DNA from 3 places in the Kitasatospora sp. NPDC001660 genome. Region 1 is predicted to be linked to each of the others. Evidence: predicted binding sites of a transcription regulator. Region 1 holds the regulator's gene; each other region holds the start of a gene.

The links. The regulator HspR, encoded in region 1, represses chaperone genes until heat shock. The targets are predictions, from matches to a motif close to TTGAGNNNNNNNNNCTCAA.
Region 2: the regulator HspR is predicted to act here: its motif matches at 2,077-2,095, upstream of lon (endopeptidase La).
Region 3: the regulator HspR is predicted to act here: its motif matches at 2,706-2,724, upstream of dnaK (molecular chaperone DnaK).

The regions. Positions count from the first base shown of each region.
Region 1 covers NZ_JBSFGU010000003.1:106,675-112,472, forward strand. Annotated here, with positions in the region: gene dnaK (molecular chaperone DnaK) at 175-2,025, shown strand; gene grpE (nucleotide exchange factor GrpE) at 2,022-2,642, shown strand; gene dnaJ (molecular chaperone DnaJ) at 2,809-3,954, shown strand; gene ACWCXH_RS04120 (heat shock protein transcriptional repressor HspR) at 3,962-4,477, shown strand; gene ACWCXH_RS04125 (LuxR family transcriptional regulator) at 4,681-5,682, shown strand.
Region 2 covers NZ_JBSFGU010000002.1:254,442-260,239, forward strand. Annotated here, with positions in the region: gene ACWCXH_RS03100 (response regulator transcription factor) at 1-586, opposite strand, end outside; gene ACWCXH_RS03105 (rhomboid-like protein) at 1,163-1,972, shown strand; gene lon (endopeptidase La) at 2,118-4,511, shown strand; gene ACWCXH_RS03115 (GtrA family protein) at 4,747-5,310, shown strand; gene ACWCXH_RS03120 (ROK family protein) at 5,326-5,798, shown strand, end outside.
Region 3 covers NZ_JBSFGU010000057.1:156-4,938, forward strand. Annotated here, with positions in the region: partial or broken gene ACWCXH_RS34820 (amino acid permease) at 1-186, shown strand, start outside; gene ACWCXH_RS34825 (hypothetical protein) at 259-786, opposite strand; gene dnaK (molecular chaperone DnaK) at 783-2,639, opposite strand; gene ACWCXH_RS34835 (helix-turn-helix domain-containing protein) at 2,803-3,099, shown strand; gene ACWCXH_RS34840 (DUF2267 domain-containing protein) at 3,144-3,539, opposite strand; gene ACWCXH_RS34845 (DUF2267 domain-containing protein) at 3,601-3,999, opposite strand; gene ACWCXH_RS34850 (STAS domain-containing protein) at 4,056-4,421, opposite strand; gene ACWCXH_RS34855 (Hsp20/alpha crystallin family protein) at 4,442-4,783, opposite strand, start outside.

The sequences.
Region 1 (5,798 bases):
TCCAGAAGATTCTCAAGGTATGGCGGCAGTCACGTAACTCCACCCCCGCCACCCCGCCCGGGATGACCGGCATCAGCAAAGTTGAGTGCTACGGACTCATAGCTGTTGACGCGGTCCGGTGGGTCATGCATCCTTGAGCCCGTAAAGCTCAACTCTTCCGTGGAGGTATCTACGATGGCACGCGCGGTCGGCATCGACCTCGGCACGACGAACTCGGTCGTCAGCGTTCTGGAGGGTGGCGAGCCCACCGTCATCACGAACGCCGAGGGCGCGCGGACCACGCCGTCCGTCGTCGCCTTCGCGAAGAACGGCGAGGTCCTGGTCGGCGAGGTGGCCAAGCGCCAGGCGGTCACCAACGTCGACCGCACCATCCGCTCGGTCAAGCGCCACATGGGCACCGGGTGGAAGATCAACCTGGACGGCAAGGACTTCAACCCGCAGCAGATCAGCGCCTTCATCCTGCAGAAGCTGAAGCGCGACGCGGAGGCCTACCTGGGCGAGACCGTCACCGACGCGGTCATCACCGTCCCGGCCTACTTCAACGACTCCGAGCGCCAGGCCACCAAGGAGGCCGGTGAGATCGCGGGCCTCAACGTCCTGCGCATCGTCAACGAGCCGACCGCGGCCGCCCTCGCCTACGGCCTGGACAAGGACGACCAGACCATCCTGGTCTTCGACCTCGGCGGCGGCACCTTCGACGTCTCCCTGCTGGAGATCGGCGACGGGGTCGTCGAGGTGAAGGCCACCAACGGTGACAACCACCTCGGTGGTGACGACTGGGACCAGCGCATCGTCGACCACCTGGTCAAGGTGTTCCAGTCCGGCCACGGTGTCGACCTGTCCAAGGACAAGATGGCCGTGCAGCGTCTGCGCGAGGCCGCCGAGAAGGCCAAGATCGAGCTGTCCTCGTCCTCCGAGACCTCGATCAACCTGCCCTACATCACGGCCTCCGCCGAGGGCCCGCTGCACCTGGACGAGAAGCTCACCCGCGCCCAGTTCCAGCAGCTCACCGCCGACCTGCTCGAGCGCTGCAAGATCCCGTTCCACAACGTGATCAAGGACGCCGGCATCTCGCTCTCCGAGATCGACCACGTCGTCCTCGTCGGCGGCTCGACCCGCATGCCGGCCGTCGCCGAGCTCGTCAAGGAGCTGACCGGCGGCAAGGACGCCAACAAGGGCGTCAACCCGGACGAGGTCGTCGCCATCGGCGCCTCGCTCCAGGCCGGTGTCCTCAAGGGCGAGGTCAAGGACGTCCTCCTGCTCGACGTCACCCCGCTGTCCCTCGGCATCGAGACCAAGGGCGGCATCATGACCAAGCTGATCGAGCGCAACACCACGATCCCGACCAAGCGCTCGGAGATCTTCACCACGGCCGAGGACAACCAGCCGTCCGTGCAGATCCAGGTCTACCAGGGCGAGCGCGAGATCGCCGCGTACAACAAGAAGCTCGGCATGTTCGAGCTGACCGGCCTGCCGCCGGCGCCGCGCGGCCTGCCGCAGATCGAGGTCACCTTCGACATCGACGCCAACGGCATCATGCACGTGGCCGCGAAGGACCTCGGCACCGGCAAGGAGCAGAAGATGACCGTCACCGGCGGCTCCTCGCTGCCGAAGGACGAGGTCGACCGCATGCGCCGCGAGGCCGAGCAGTACGCGGACGAGGACCACAAGCGCCGCGAGTCCGTCGAGACCCGCAACTCCGCCGAGCAGCTCGTCTACTCGACCGAGAAGTTCATCGCCGACAACGCCGACAAGCTCCCGGCCGACGTCAAGACCGAGGTCGAGTCCGCCATCGGCGAGCTCAAGGAGGCCCTGAAGGGCGAGGACATCGCGAAGATCCGCGAGGCCTCGGAGAAGGTCTCCACCACCGCGCAGAAGCTCGGCCAGGCCCTCTACGCCAACGCCGACGCCGCCGGTGCCGCCCCCGCCGGCGACTCCGCCGCCCACGGCAAGGACGACGACGTCGTCGACGCCGAGATCGTGGACGAGGAGAAGCACGACAAGCCCAAGGGCGGTGCGGCATGACGGACAAGCCGCAGGGCGGCAAGTCCGGCGACGACTCCGCCGCCGAGGAGGCCGTGATCAAGGCCGCCGAGGAGGCCGCCGCCGGCTCCGGCGACGCGTCGGCCGAGCTGGCCGCCGCCAAGCGCGAGGCCACCGAGCGCACCGCGGACCTCCAGCGCCTCCAGGCCGAGTACCAGAACTACCGCAAGCGGGTCGAGCGCGACCGGCTGACGGTCCGCGAGATCGCGGTCTCCAACATCCTGGAGTCCCTGATCCCGGTCCTGGACGACATCGGCCGCGCCCGCGAGCACGGCGAGGTCACCGGCGGCTTCAAGTCCGTCGCCGAGTCGCTGGAGACGGTCGTCGCCAAGCTGGGCCTCCAGCAGTTCGGCAAGGAGGGCGAGCCCTTCGACCCGACCATGCACGAGGCGCTGATGCACAGCTACTCCTCGGACGTCACCGAGGACACCTGCGTGCAGATCCTCCAGCCCGGCTACCGGATCGGCGAGCGGATCATCCGCCCGGCGATGGTCGCGGTCGCGGAGCCCCAGCCGGGCACCCAGACCACGTCCGGGCCGGACACCGACGCCGCCAAGTCCGACAAGTCGGACAAGGCCGACGGTGGCGCGGACAGCTGACAACCTGCGACAGGTGACAGCCTGTCACAGCTGACAACCAGCGCGCTGCGGAGTCGTACGCCGGCAAGTACGGCGGCCGGCTCCGCAGCGCGCTGTCGGCAACAGGCCTGCGCGACCGGGCTGTTGACAACGCAGTGACGATGGACATCGGGAGGTGGCGGAAGCCATGAGTGGCAAGGACTTTGTCGAGAAGGACTATTACAAGGTCCTCGGCGTGCCCAAGGACGCCACCGCCACCGAGATCAAGAAGACCTACCGGAAGCTGGCGCGCGAGTTCCACCCGGACGCCAACAAGGGCGACGCCAAGGCCGAGGAGCGCTTCAAGGACATCTCCGAGGCGTACGACGTCCTGTCCGACGAGAAGCGCCGCAAGGAGTACGACGAGGCCCGCAGCCTCTTCGCCAACGGCGGCTTCCGCTCCGGCGGGCCCGGCACCGGCAGCTACAGCTTCGACTTCGGCGACCTCTTCAGCGGCAGCCAGGGCGGCAGCGGCGGCATCGGCGACGTCTTCGGCGGCCTCTTCAACCGCGGCGGCCGGCAGGCCCAGCCCCGGCGCGGCGCCGACGTCGAGACCGAGGTCACCCTCTCCTTCGAGGAGGCCGTCGACGGCGCGACCGTCCCGCTGCGGATGACCAGCCAGGCCCCCTGCCGCGTCTGCAATGGCACCGGCGCCAAGTCCGGCACCACCCCGCGGGTCTGCCCGACCTGCGTCGGCGCCGGCACCGTCAGCCGCGGCCAGGGCGCGTTCGCGCTCTCCGAGCCCTGCAAGGACTGCAAGGGCCGCGGCATGATCGTCGACGACCCCTGCACCGACTGCCACGGCAGCGGCCGGGCCAGCTCCGCCCGCACCATGCAGGTCCGCATCCCGGCCGGCGTCCAGGACGCCCAGCGCATCCGGCTCAAGGGCAAGGGCGCCCAGGGCGAACGCGGCGGCCAGCCCGGCGACCTCTACGTCACCGTGCACGTCGACGCGCACCCCGTCTTCGGCCGCAAGGGCGACAACCTCACCGTCACCGTCCCGGTCACCTTTCCCGAGGCCGCGCTGGGCGGCACCATCGAGGTGCCCACGCTGAACGGCCCGGCCGTGAAGCTCAAGCTGCCCCCGGGCAGCGCCAACGGCCTCACCATGCGCGCCCGCGGCAAGGGCGCCACCCGCAAGGACGGCACCCGCGGCGACCTCCTCGTCACCGTCGAGGTCGTGGTGCCGCAGCACGTCACCGGCGACGCGCTGTCCGCCCTGGAGCAGTACCGCGAGGCCACCGCCTCCGACGACCCGCGAGCCGCCCTGTTCCGGGCGGCGAAGGGAGCGTGACGACCAGATGTCCCCGATGACCCCCGACAGCCCGATCGGCCCCGGCCTCGGCGAAGGCCTGCCCGGCGACGGCCGCCGCCCCCGGCGCGCCGCGGCGCCGCCCCCCTACATGCTCACCGAGGACACCCCGGTGTACGTGATCTCGGTGGCCGCCGAACTCTCCGGCCTGCACCCGCAGACCCTGCGCCAGTACGACCGCCTCGGCCTGGTCAGCCCCGACCGCACCGCCGGCCGCGGCCGCCGCTACTCCGCCCGCGACATCCAGCAGCTGCGCGAGGTCCAGCGGCTCTCCCAGGACGAGGGCATCAACCTGGCCGGCATCAAGCGGATCATCGAGCTGGAGAACCAGGTCACCGCCCTCCAGTCGCGCATCGCCGAACTGGCCGACTCCCTGGAGGGCGCCGCCACCGCACTCCAGCAGCGCGAGGCCGCCGTCCACGCCTCCTACCGCCGCGACCTCGTCCCGTACCAGCCCCCGACACCCCAGTCGAGCGCCCTGGTCGTCTGGCGCCCGAAGCGCTGACTCGGTCGCACAGCCCCCAGCCGCCGGCTCCCTCCTGTCCGGGGGGTGCCGGCGGCTCGGCTTTGGTGAGAGGGTTCCACTCGGCCACCTCGGTCAAAAGGAGGTGGAACACCTCGGTCCCGTGCCCGCAATGCGGTCTAAGATCGGCCAGCGAGGTGTCAGCGCATCCTGAGGCCGGATCGTCCATCGAGAAGGAGCCGTGAATGATCGGGAGGGACGAAGCAAATTCGGGCGTCGGCGCGACGGGCACCTTGTCTCCCGGCGCACATGAGCTCTACCTGACAATCATTCGCGAACACGGACGGATTGCCCGCAAAGACGTCGACAACGATGAGCAGAGCAATCTGGCCGAGCTCCTGCAGATAGGGCTGCTCGTACCCGACGCGGATGATCCCCAGGTCCTGGTGGCCGTCGACCCGAAACAGCTCGCGTCCGGACTCAGCGTCATATGGCAGCGCCAGGCCCTCGAACTCCTCTCTCGTGCGGTATCCATACCCGGCGACCTGCAGGGCCTCGCGGACGCATTCCACAAGCCCGAATCAGCGGGCGGCACGATCGAATACGTCCGCGGCAAGGCCGTCATCAACCAGCGCATCAACAACGCCGTCGCCTCGGCAAAAGAAGAGGTACTCGCCGCCCAGCCCGGCGGCCCGCGCCCTCCGGACGTACTCTCCGGCACTCTGGCCGAAGACCTGGAGGACCTGAAGAGAGGTATCTCGACGCGAACGATCTACCATCCGAGTACCCGCTACCATCCGCCCACCAGGGACTACGTGGGGACGCTCACCGAGGCCGGCGGAAAGTTTCGGACCCTCGACGAGCCCTATACCCGGCTGATCATCATCGACAGAATCCTCGCCGTCATTCCGGTGGCCGAGGACCTGAACCTGGCCGCCTTCATCTACGACCCCGCCGTCATACACTTCCTCACTCATGAGGTCTTCGAGCGGAACTGGAACAGAGGGCTCGATTTCAACGGCAGCCGAACCATCCCTCAGCAGGTGGTCTCCAGCCTGCGGCAGACCATAATCGACCTGATGCTGGAAGGCACGAACCACCGAGTGATCGCCCGTCGGCTCGGCATCAGTGAGCGCACCCTGGCACGGCATCTCGCAGAGATGCGCGAGGACTACAACGTGGATTCCCTCTTCCAGCTCGGGTATGCCCTCGCGCGGTCGTCGAGAGAATCCGACAACGCCTCATAGCGCGCCCTCTTCCATTCGCGCCGCGCAGCCGACGAATCAATACCGGAGTGGCGGCGGTCACGTCCAGGAGTGGTCGTTGTCCAGGACGGTGCCGGTGGCCAAGGACGCAACGTCCG
Region 2 (5,798 bases), on a different contig from region 1:
CGCGGGTGAGCACGGCGCGCGGCTGAGCGGCCAGGCAGGCGAGCAGGTCGAACTCGGTCGGCGTCAGGTGGACGTCGCCGGAGGCGAGGCGCACCCGGCGCTGCACGTGGTCGATCTCCAGCTCGCCGAAGCGCAGCGAGCCGAGCGCGGGCGTGCGGGCGGCCTGCTGGGCGCGCTCGACGCGGCGCAGCAGCACGTTGACCCGGGCGGCCAGTTCGCGCATGGAGAAGGGCTTGGTCATGTAGTCGTCGGCACCGACGCCGAGGCCGACCAGCAGGTCCGTCTCGTCGTCGCGCGCGGTCAGCATCAGCACCGGCACCGGTCGCTGGGCCTGGATCCGGCGGCACACTTCGAGGCCGTCGAACCCGGGCAGCATGATGTCGAGGACGACCAGGTCCGGCTGCCAGGTGTGGAAGCCGTCGACCGCGCCGGGGCCGTCGTGGGCCACGGCGACCTTGAAGCCCTCCGCGCCCAGCCGGGCCGCGATCGACTCCGCGATCGTGGGCTCGTCCTCCACCACCAGCACTCTGCGCTGGCTGCTCACCGTGCCGCCGCTGTTGCTGCTGTCCTGCTGAATTTCTGTCACGGTCACGCCACCGCCCCCAGGGCTGCGGGCCGGCCACCTGTGGGGATGGCGGGGCTCCGCTTCGTAGTCTTGTTCCGTCGTGGATTGTGCCGGGTCCGCCGTCCCGTAGCCGTGCGCGGATCGGAGGGCGGAGGTCGGACACCCGCTTCTCCCGCGCACTTCGCAGCGTACGGACAGCGGCTGCCTCCCGGCAGGTGGACCGGACGTTTCCGGCCCGTTGGGCCGGTTGTCGGCCCGCTCTCGGACCCACTCACGAGTGGGCACGGGCCGATACCTTACCCGGCGTTTTTTCACTGCGTAACGGTACGTATGCAGTCGAGTTGATGCCAAGTCGCCGGTCAGGGCCGCTACTGACGGGTCAAGTGGAAGTAGGTCTGGACCAATAGCGGAATCCGACCGGACGGCCGGTCCGCCGGTCTTCACGGGCTTTTCTCAGCTGGCTCTCAGGACCGCGACGTAACGTGATCACGACAACGCCCTGCAGGAGGGATTCCGGGCGCGCGCCGGTACGTTGGTCCCCCCGGACGGGAGTCGCGGGCCGGGGTCGGTGGCTGCGGGGCGTGGAGCGGAGGCGGCATGGCTGGACTGCGGCGCGGTGGCGGGCCGGTGGAGCCGCGCCCAGGGTCGCGCGCGCCGTCGGCCGGGCCCCCGTACGGGATGCTCCGGCTCGGGCTGCGCGCCGGGGTGGCCGAGTGGCTGCTGGCCCGGGTGCCGACGCCCCGGCGCAACCCTTTCGCGCTCGGATATCTGGCCGTGGTGGGTGCCACCACGGCCTTTGCCAAACTCGCGGATCCGGATCTCGTCCTGCGGCTGCAGCAGGCCTCCAGTTCGGACGGCCACAATCTTTTGCACCACCCGATGCGAGCCCTGCTGCTCAGCGGTTTCTGGGTGGCCGGCGAGGTGTGGATGCCGTACCTGTGGGGATTCGCCTTCACCGTCGCGCCGCTGGAACGCCGGGTCGGCTCCCGGCGGGCGGCGGCGGTCTTCGCGATCGGGCACGTCACGGCCACGCTGCTGTCCCAGGTGGTGGTGATCACCGCCGTGGAGACCGGGCAGCTGGAGCCCGCGGCGATGGACTACCTCGACATCGGCGTCAGCTACGGCGTGCTGGTCAGTCTCGGCGCGCTCGCCGGACTGCTCTCCTGGCGCGGGCGGCTGCTGGCGCTGGGGGGTGCCGCGGTGCTGATCGCCGAGCAGATCGCCACCGAGAGCGACCTGGTCACCGCGGTGGGCCACCCGGCGGCGGTGCTCACCGGCGTGGCGCTGTGGCGCTGGCTGCGCCGCAGGCCCGGAGGCCGGCTGCACCTGCTGCGCGCGGAGGTGCCGGAGGCCGGTCCCGCGCCCGCGTCCGCGTCCGGCGGGGCCCCGGTCTTGGATGTCCGTTAACTCGTTCGGGGGTTTTTGACGACCTTCCGGCGACCCCCGCCGGCACCCCTTTTCCGTTCGCTCACGGCGAACACGGATCGGGGAACACGCGGCGCCCCGGAAGCCTTAGTCAGGTCGACTCAAGTTCACTGACTGGGGAGAGATCATGGCATCGACGTCCACACCGCTCACCCTGCCCGTGCTGCCGCTCGACGACGAGGTCGTCCTGCCGGGCATGGTGGTCCCGCTGGACCTGAAGGACACCGAGGTGCGCGCCGCGGTGGAGGCCGCCCGCGCGGCGGCCGGCGGCGGCAAGCCGCAGGTCCTGCTGGTCCCGCGGGTGGACGGCTCGTACGCGGCGGTCGGCACGCTCGCCACCGTCGAGCAGGTCGGCCGACTGGCGGACGGGGAGCCGGCCGCGCTGGTGCGCGCCGTGCGCCGGGTCCGGATCGGCGTCGGCACCACCGGGCCGGGCGCCGCCCTCTGGGTCGAGACCACGCCGTTCCGGGAGTCCTCGGTGGGCGTGCCGGTGGCCGGCCGGGCCGCCGAGCTGGTCAAGGAGTACAAGGCGCTGTCCACCCAGTGGCTGCGCAAGCGCGGCGCCTGGCAGATCGTCGACCGGGTGGCCCAGATCGAGGGCGTCGGCGAGCTCGCCGACAACATCGGCTACGCGCCCTTCGCCACCGCCGAGCAGAAGCTCAAGGTGCTGCTGGAGGCCGACCAGGTCGCCCGCCTGGAGTACGCGCTGACGCTGCTGCGCGACCACCTCGCCGAGGAGGAGGTCAACGACTCGATCCGCAAGGACGTCGAGGAGGGCGTGGCCAAGCAGCAGAAGGAGTTCCTGCTGCGCCGCCAGCTGGAGGCCGTCCGCAAGGAGCTGGCCGAGCTGAACGGCGACCCGGCCGACGAGGAGGGCGACTACCGCGCCCGGGTCGAGGCCGCCGACCTGCCGACGACGGTCCGCGAGGCGGCCCTGAAGGAGGTCGACAAGCTGGAGCGTTCATCCGACCAGTCCCCCGAGGGCTCGTGGATCCGCACCTGGCTGGACACCGTCCTGGAGCTGCCGTGGAACGAGCGCACCGAGGACGCGTACGACATCGCCGGCGCCCGTGCGGTGCTGGACGCGGACCACGCCGGTCTCGCCGACGTCAAGGACCGCATCGTCGAGTACCTCGCCGTGCGCAAGCGCCGGGCCGATCAGGGGCTCGGGCTGGTCGGCGGGCGCCGGGGAGGAGCGGTGCTGGCGCTGGTCGGCCCGCCCGGGGTCGGCAAGACCTCGCTCGGCGAGAGCGTGGCCCGCGCGATGGGCCGCACGTTCGTCCGGGTCGCGCTCGGCGGAGTCCGGGACGAGGCCGAGATCCGCGGCCACCGGCGCACCTACGTCGGCGCGCTGCCCGGCCGCCTCGTGCGGGCGATCAAGGAAGCCGGCTCGATGAACCCGGTCGTCCTGCTCGACGAGATCGACAAGGTCGGCTCCGACTACCGGGGCGACCCGGCCGCCGCCCTGCTGGAGGTGCTGGACCCGGCGCAGAACCACACCTTCCGGGACCACTACCTGGAGGTCGAGCTCGACCTGTCCGACGTCGTCTTCCTCGCCACCGCCAACGTGCTGGAGGCCATCCCCGAGCCGCTGCTCGACCGGATGGAGCTCGTCCGCCTCGACGGCTACACCGAGGACGAGAAGGTCGTCATCGCCCGCGACCACCTGCTCCCGCGCCAGCTGGAGCGGGCCGGGCTCGGCGGCGAGCAGGTCGGCGTCGACGAGTCGGCGCTGCGCAGGCTCGCCGGGGAGTACACCCGCGAGGCCGGCGTGCGGAACCTGGAACGCTCGATCGCCCGGGTGCTGCGCAAGATCGCCGCGCAGGCCGAGCTCGGCGAGCGCGACCTGCCCGCCACGATCGGCGCGGACGACCTGCGCGCCCTGATCGGCCGCCCGCACCACGTGCCGGAGGCCGCCCAGGAGCCGGCCGAGCGGCGCACCGCCGTCCCCGGCGTGGCCACCGGCCTCGCGGTGACCGGGGCCGGCGGCGACGTCCTCTACATCGAGGCCTCGCTCGCCGACGCCGAGACCGGCGGCACCGGGCTGACCCTGACCGGACAGCTGGGCGACGTCATGAAGGAGTCCGCGCACATCGCGCTCTCCTTCCTGCGCTCGCGCGGCGCCGAGCTGGAGCTGCCGGTCACCTCGCTGCGCGACCGCGGCGTGCACCTGCACGTCCCGGCCGGGGCCGTCCCCAAGGACGGGCCGAGCGCCGGCATCACCATGACCACCGCGCTCGCCTCGCTGCTCTCCGGCCGCAAGGTGCGCACGGACGTGGCGATGACGGGCGAGGTGTCGCTGACCGGGCGGGTGCTGCCGATCGGCGGGGTGAAGCAGAAGCTGCTCGCCGCCGACCGGGCCGGGGTCACCACGGTGATCATCCCCAAGCGCAACGAGGCCGACCTGGACGACGTCCCGGCCGAGGTGCTGGAGCGGCTCACCGTGCACCCGGTGTCGGACGTCCGGGAGGTGCTCACGCTGGCCCTCGAACCGGCCGAGGTGCTCGTCGCCGCCGCCTGACGCGGGTCCACGGCCCGGGCGGAGCAGTACGGCTGCTCCGCCCGGCGCCCATCGCAACCTCCGCCGGGTGGACCGCCCCGCCGGGTTCCTCGGCGGGGCTTCCGCTTCGGCGCGCTCCGGACGGTCGGCTCGATCGCACCCGGCGGAGTGGTCCACCAGGGCGCGACCGCCGGCGTCCTGAGGACTTCCGCCGAGTGATCCGGGGGGACGGCACGCCGCGTGCGAGACTGCCAAGATGCCGTCCCCCACTCAGCGCGTTCTGGCCCGGGTGCCGGCGAGGCTGCGCCCGTTCCTGGTGCGGCACCGCAGGCTGGTGAAGTTCCTGCTGGTGGGCGGCACCTGCTTCGTGCTCACCACGGTGATCAACTTCGAACTGAAGTTCACCGTCCTGGAGCACAAGCCGGTGGTCGCACTGACCATCGCGACCGTGATCGCCACCGTCGTCTCCTACGTGCTGAACCGCCGCTGGGCCTTCCGGGCCCAGGGGCAGCGGCGTGAGGCGGCGCTGTTCTTCCTGGTCAGCGCGGTGGCGATCGCCGTCAACGACGTGCCGCTGGCGATCTCGCGGTACGTCCTCGACCTGCGCGAGCCGTACGTCGGCTCCCTCACCCAGGAGGTCGCGGACTTCCTCAGCGGCATGATCGTCGGCACCTTCGTGGCGATGTTCTTCCGCTTCTGGGCGATGCAGCGCTGGGTGTTCACCCGCCTCGCCGAGCCCGTCGGCACGAGAGCGCAGCCGTCCCTCGAACCCGGTTACGCTGCACACGAGACGCCCCGGGAGACACCCAGGGCGAGGTGAGGCCGGGTGACCGCGATGCATGAGCCGGACGGTGTCCGGACCGGACCCGCCAGCCAGCAGGGCATGCGCCGGGCCAACCTGGCGCTGGTGATCGGCGTGATCGCGCGCGCCCCGCGCTCCCGCGCCGAGGTGGCCGCCGAGACCGGACTGACCAGGGCGGCGGTCTCCTCGCTCGCCGAGGAGCTGATCGCCGGCGGACTCGTGGTCGAGGAGGGCCCGGCCGCGCCGAGCGGCAAGGTCGGCCGGCCCGGCACCGCGCTCGGCCTCAACCCGCGCGGGCCCGGCGGCCTCGGCGCGGAGATCGGCGTCGAGCACCTCGGCGCCTGCGTGGTCGACCTGCGCGGCGAGGTCCGCGCCTGGCGCCGCCAGGAGATCCGCAACCGGGGCCGCTCGCCCGCCGCCGTCATGGCCGACCTCGCCGAACTGTTGCGCCGGGCCGTCGCCGACGCGGGCCTGCGCCCGGCCGCGCTCGAGCTCGCCGTGCCCGG
Region 3 (4,783 bases), on a different contig from region 1:
GGCTCGCCCTGGACCGAACTCGTGACGCTCGCCTTCCTCGCTGCCGTCCTGGTCCTCATGTACGCCGACGGCGGCGCCGGACGCACCACCGTGCTGTGCGTACCGCTGATCGCCGCAGCGTTGGTCGCCGGCTGGTACGCGATCCGCGGGCGCATCGCGCGCACCGCCGCCGGAGCCGACGACTGAACCCGGGCGGCCCGGGGGGAGCCGCGGACCCACCGCGCATCCGCCCGGGCCCGCCGCCCCCAGGCACACAGGTCAGTAGCCCACCGAGCCCCCGGAAGCCGATCTGCCCCCCGACCCCAAGCACTGGCCGCCCGCGCCCGCGCGGCCAGCGAGCGGACGACTTCCCGTGTTCCGGCCACGCCCCAGCCTCACGTGCGGTAGAGCCCTTCGCAGACACTGCCGCCCGCCCACCGGCTGAGGCCGTCGGGTGCGGACGGGCAACGCCGCGTGTTCGGCGAGGTTGCGCAGTGCGGCGAGCCGGCGGAAGTTGTCGTACTCGGCCTTCACCCGCTGCAGGTCTTGAGTCCGCTCGGCCAGCGCGGCGCGCAGCGACTCACCGCCCGCTCCCGCAGGAGCTTGGCCGGGCGAGGGTGCGGCGCCGCCACCGAGCAGGGCGCTGGCGGGGCCGCCGGCACCCTGCTGGCCACTGGGCTTGGCGAGCCGTTCCTCGCTTCCGGGCCGAAGTTGCAGGGTGTCCGGGTCGATGCGCCGCTTGTCGCGGATGACCACAGGCGGGCGCTGCTCTTCGGGTTTCTTCCTCGGCCTGGACGGGGTGGTCATGCGGCGCCTCGCTTGTGCTCGTCCTCGTCCACGATCTCGGCGTCCACGACCTCCTCTCCTTCCTCGCCCTGGGTGCCGGTTGCGCCGCCACCTGGTGCACCGGGGGCGGTCTGGGCGTAGATGGCCTGGCCCAGTTTCTGGCTGACCTGGGCGACCTTGTCGCTCGCTGCGCGGATCGCGGCGGTGTCCTCGCCCTTGAGCTTGTCCTTCAGCTCCGCCAGGGCCGTCTCCACCTCGTTCTTCACGTCGGCCGGGACCTTGTCCTGGTTGTCCTGAAGGAACTTCTCGGTGCTGTAGGCGAGTTGCTCGCCCTGGTTTCGGGTCTCGGCGGCCTCCTTGCGGCGGCGGTCCTCCTCCGCGTGCTGCTCGGCTTCCCGGATCATGCGGTCGATGTCGTCCTTCGGCAGGGCGGAGCCGCCGGTGACGGTCATCTTCTGTTCCTTGCCGGTGCCGAGGTCCTTCGCGGCCACGTGCATGATGCCGTTGGCGTCGATGTCGAAGGTGACCTCGATCTGCGGCATCCCGCGCGGGGCCGGTGCGATGCCGGTCAGCTCGAACATGCCGAGCTTCTTGTTGTACGCGGCGATCTCCCGCTCGCCCTGGTAGACCTGCACGGTCACCGAGGGCTGGTTGTCCTCGGCCGTGGTGAAGACCTCCGAGCGGCGGGTCGGGATCGTGGTGTTGCGCTCGATCAGTTTGGTCATGATGCCGCCCTTGGTCTCGATGCCCAGGGACAGCGGGGTGACGTCGAGCAGCAGGACGTCCTTGACCTCGCCCTTGAGCACGCCGGCCTGCAGGGCGGCGCCGATGGCGACGACCTCGTCCGGGTTGACGCCCTTGTGCGGGTCTTTGCCGGTGAGCTTCTTCACCAGGTCGGTGACGGCGGGCATACGGGTGGAGCCGCCGACCAGGATGACGTGGTCGACGTCCTTCACCTCGATCTTGGTGTCCTTGACGGCCTGGTGGAACGGGCCCTCGCAGCGCTCCAGCAGATCGGCGGTGAGCTGCTGGAACTGGGCGCGGGTGAGCTTCTCGTCCAGGTGGAGAGCGCCTTCGGCGGAGGCCGTGATGTAGGGCAGGTTGATCGTCGTCTCCGTGGCCGCCGACAGCTCGATCTTCGCCTTCTCCGCGGCCTCCCGGAGCCGCTGGGCTGCCATCTTGTCCTTGGACAGGTCGATGCCGTAGCCGTTCTTGAACTGCTTGACCAGGTGGTCGACGATCCGCTGGTCCCAGTCGTCACCGCCCAGGTGGGTGTCACCGGAGGTGGCCTTCACCTCCACCACGCCCTCGCCGATCTCCAGCAGCGACACGTCGAACGTGCCGCCGCCGAGGTCGAAGACCAGCACCGTCTGGTCGTTCTCCTTGTCCAGGCCGTACGCCAGGGCGGCGGAGGTCGGCTCGTTGATGATCCGCGCCACCTTCAGGCCCGCGATCTCACCTGCCTCCTTGGTAGCCGTGCGCTGGGAATCGTTGAAGTACGCGGGCACGGTGATCACCGCGTCCGTCACGTCCTCACCCAGGTAGGACTCGGCGTCGCGCTTCAGCTTCTGCAGCACCCGCGCCGAGATCTCCTGCGCGGTGTACCGCTTGCCGTTCACATCCCCTTTCTCCGGGAACCGCCAGCCGCTCTCGCCCATGTGCCGCTTCACCGAGCGGGCCGTGCGGTCCACATTGGTCACGGCCTGCCGCTTGGCGACCTCGCCGACCAGCACCTCGCCGCCCTTGCCGAAAGCCACCACCGACGGGGTGGTCCGGGCGCCCTCGGCGTTGGCGATGACGGCCGGCTCGCCGCCCTCCAGCACGCAGACCACCGAGTTCGTCGTTCCCAGGTCGATACCGACTGCGCGTGACATTGCCGGGCCTCCTCTCCTGCTATTCCTGCTATCCCTCCCGCCTTGCCTCAGCGGGAGGAATGAAACTTGAGCCTCATGGACTCAATGGTAAGTCGATGGCTGCGGCTGGAGGAAATCTGTAACGTGGAAGTGAGGTTTCAGCGAGCGGCGAGGTGAGGTCGCGGTGGTGGAGCTGCCCATTGATGACGCGGATGCCGCGCTGTACACGGTGGGGCAGGTCGCCGCGATGCTGCACGTCCAGGTGGCGTTCCTGCGGCGACTGGACGAGCTGGGCGCGGTCGTGCCCGTGCGCTCGTCGGGTGGCCAGCGGAGATACTCGCGCCGGGAGATCAACCGTGTCGCGGCCCTGGTGAAGCTGATCAGCGAGGGACTGACCCTGGAAGGCGCGCGCCGGGGACTCGATCTCCAGGTCCGGGTGGAGCAGCTGGAGGCCGACCTGGACCGGGCCCGCGGCCAGTGACGTCGAACGCCCGTCGCCTGGGCCCAACCCGGGCCGGCTGAGGTTCAAGCGGCGGCGAGGTCGGCGCGGCCGAACAGGAGCGCGTAACCGCGGGGCAGGTGGGCGAGGAGGCGGTCGGTGAGCCGCTCGCCGCCGAGGGATTCGAGGGCGGCCAGGACGGAGGAGACGTCCCAGCGGGCGCCGGTGAGGCTGGTCTCCAGGGCTCGGGCGACAGCTTCGACGAAGGCGGGCGCGGCGACGGGTTCGGGCAGGGGGATCTGCGAGGCGAAGACGGCGCGGGCCCTCTCAGGGAGCGCGGCGGCCAGCTCGCAGCGTTCCTCGCCGGTCAGCTGGGAGCCGAGAACGGCCAGGACCGCATCGAAGACGCGTTCGGCCTCCTCGTCACTCGGGTAGCGACCGAGGGTGCGGACCTGCTGGATCAGGCGGCGGTGCCGGGTCATCGCGATGGCCTTCCGGGACGGGCCGCCGCGGCGTGAGCGGCGGCACGAAAGCGGGTCAGGGTCAGTGGCCGGGTACAGGGCGGCCGAACAGGACGTCGTAGCCGGGCGGCAGCTGGAACAGGACACTCTCCATGAGGTCGTCGCCGGCGGCGTCGGCCACCGTGGACAGGACGGCGCCGATGTCCCACACGGCGGTCTTCTCGGTGGCGCCCTCGATCCAGGCGGCGGTGGCGCGCACGAACCGTTCGGGACTGAGCGGTTCAGCGGCCTGCAAGGGGTTCAACAGGATCAGGGCGAAGGTCTCGGGCAGACGGGCCGCGAGCTTCGCGCGCACGTCGCCGACCAAGTGGGCGCCGAGCAGGGCCAGCACGACGCGGGCCGCGCGGTCGGCATCCTGGGGCGTGTCGTACTCGCCGCGTTCCTGGACCTGGTCCAAGAACGCCTCCCATCGAAGAGTCACCGCGCATTCCTCCCTTCGTCCCGGCACGCTGCCGGGTACGGGCGTGCGGGAGCCGGTCAGGGGCTGGCGGCCAGACGGCGACTGAGGCTGGTGAGCTTGAGCAGCTTGGCCACGGGCCTGCCTACGCCGCGCAGAACGAGCCGCCCGCCGTACTGGTCGGCCAGATGGCGGGCCTGGACGAGGACGCCCAGACCCGAGCAGTCCATGAACGTCACCTCCGACAGGTCGAGCACCACCTCCCCGTGCGCCTCGAACGCGGCGCCCAGGCGGCAGCGAAGCCGCGGCGCGGTGGCGAGGTCGATCTCACCGCCGGCCCGTGCCGGCCGCCCATCGCACAGGGCATCGTCGGCCGGTACTGCCCGGGCCGGACCGGGGGATGCGGGGGTCTTCCGTGCCGCCCGCTCGGGGGGTGCGGGCGGCACGGAACGGCACAGGGACGCGGTCAGGCCTTGATCTCCTTGCGGCTTCCGCTGTGGCCGATGGCGATCTTGCGGGGCTTGGCCTTCTCGGCGACCGGGATCTTCAGGGTCAGCACGCCGGTGTCGTAGTCGGCGGTGATCCCCTCGGGGTCGAGTGTGTCGGAGAGCATGACCTGCCGGGAGAACACGCCGAGCGGGCGCTCGGACAGCTCCCACTTCACGTCCTCGCCCTCGTGGCGGGGGCGCCGTTCGGCCTTGACGGTCAGCATGTTCCGTTCGACATCGATGTCGATCGCGTCCGGGTCCACCCCGGGCAGGTCGAAGCAGATCACGTACTCGTCGCCGGCGCGGTAGGCGTCCAGCGG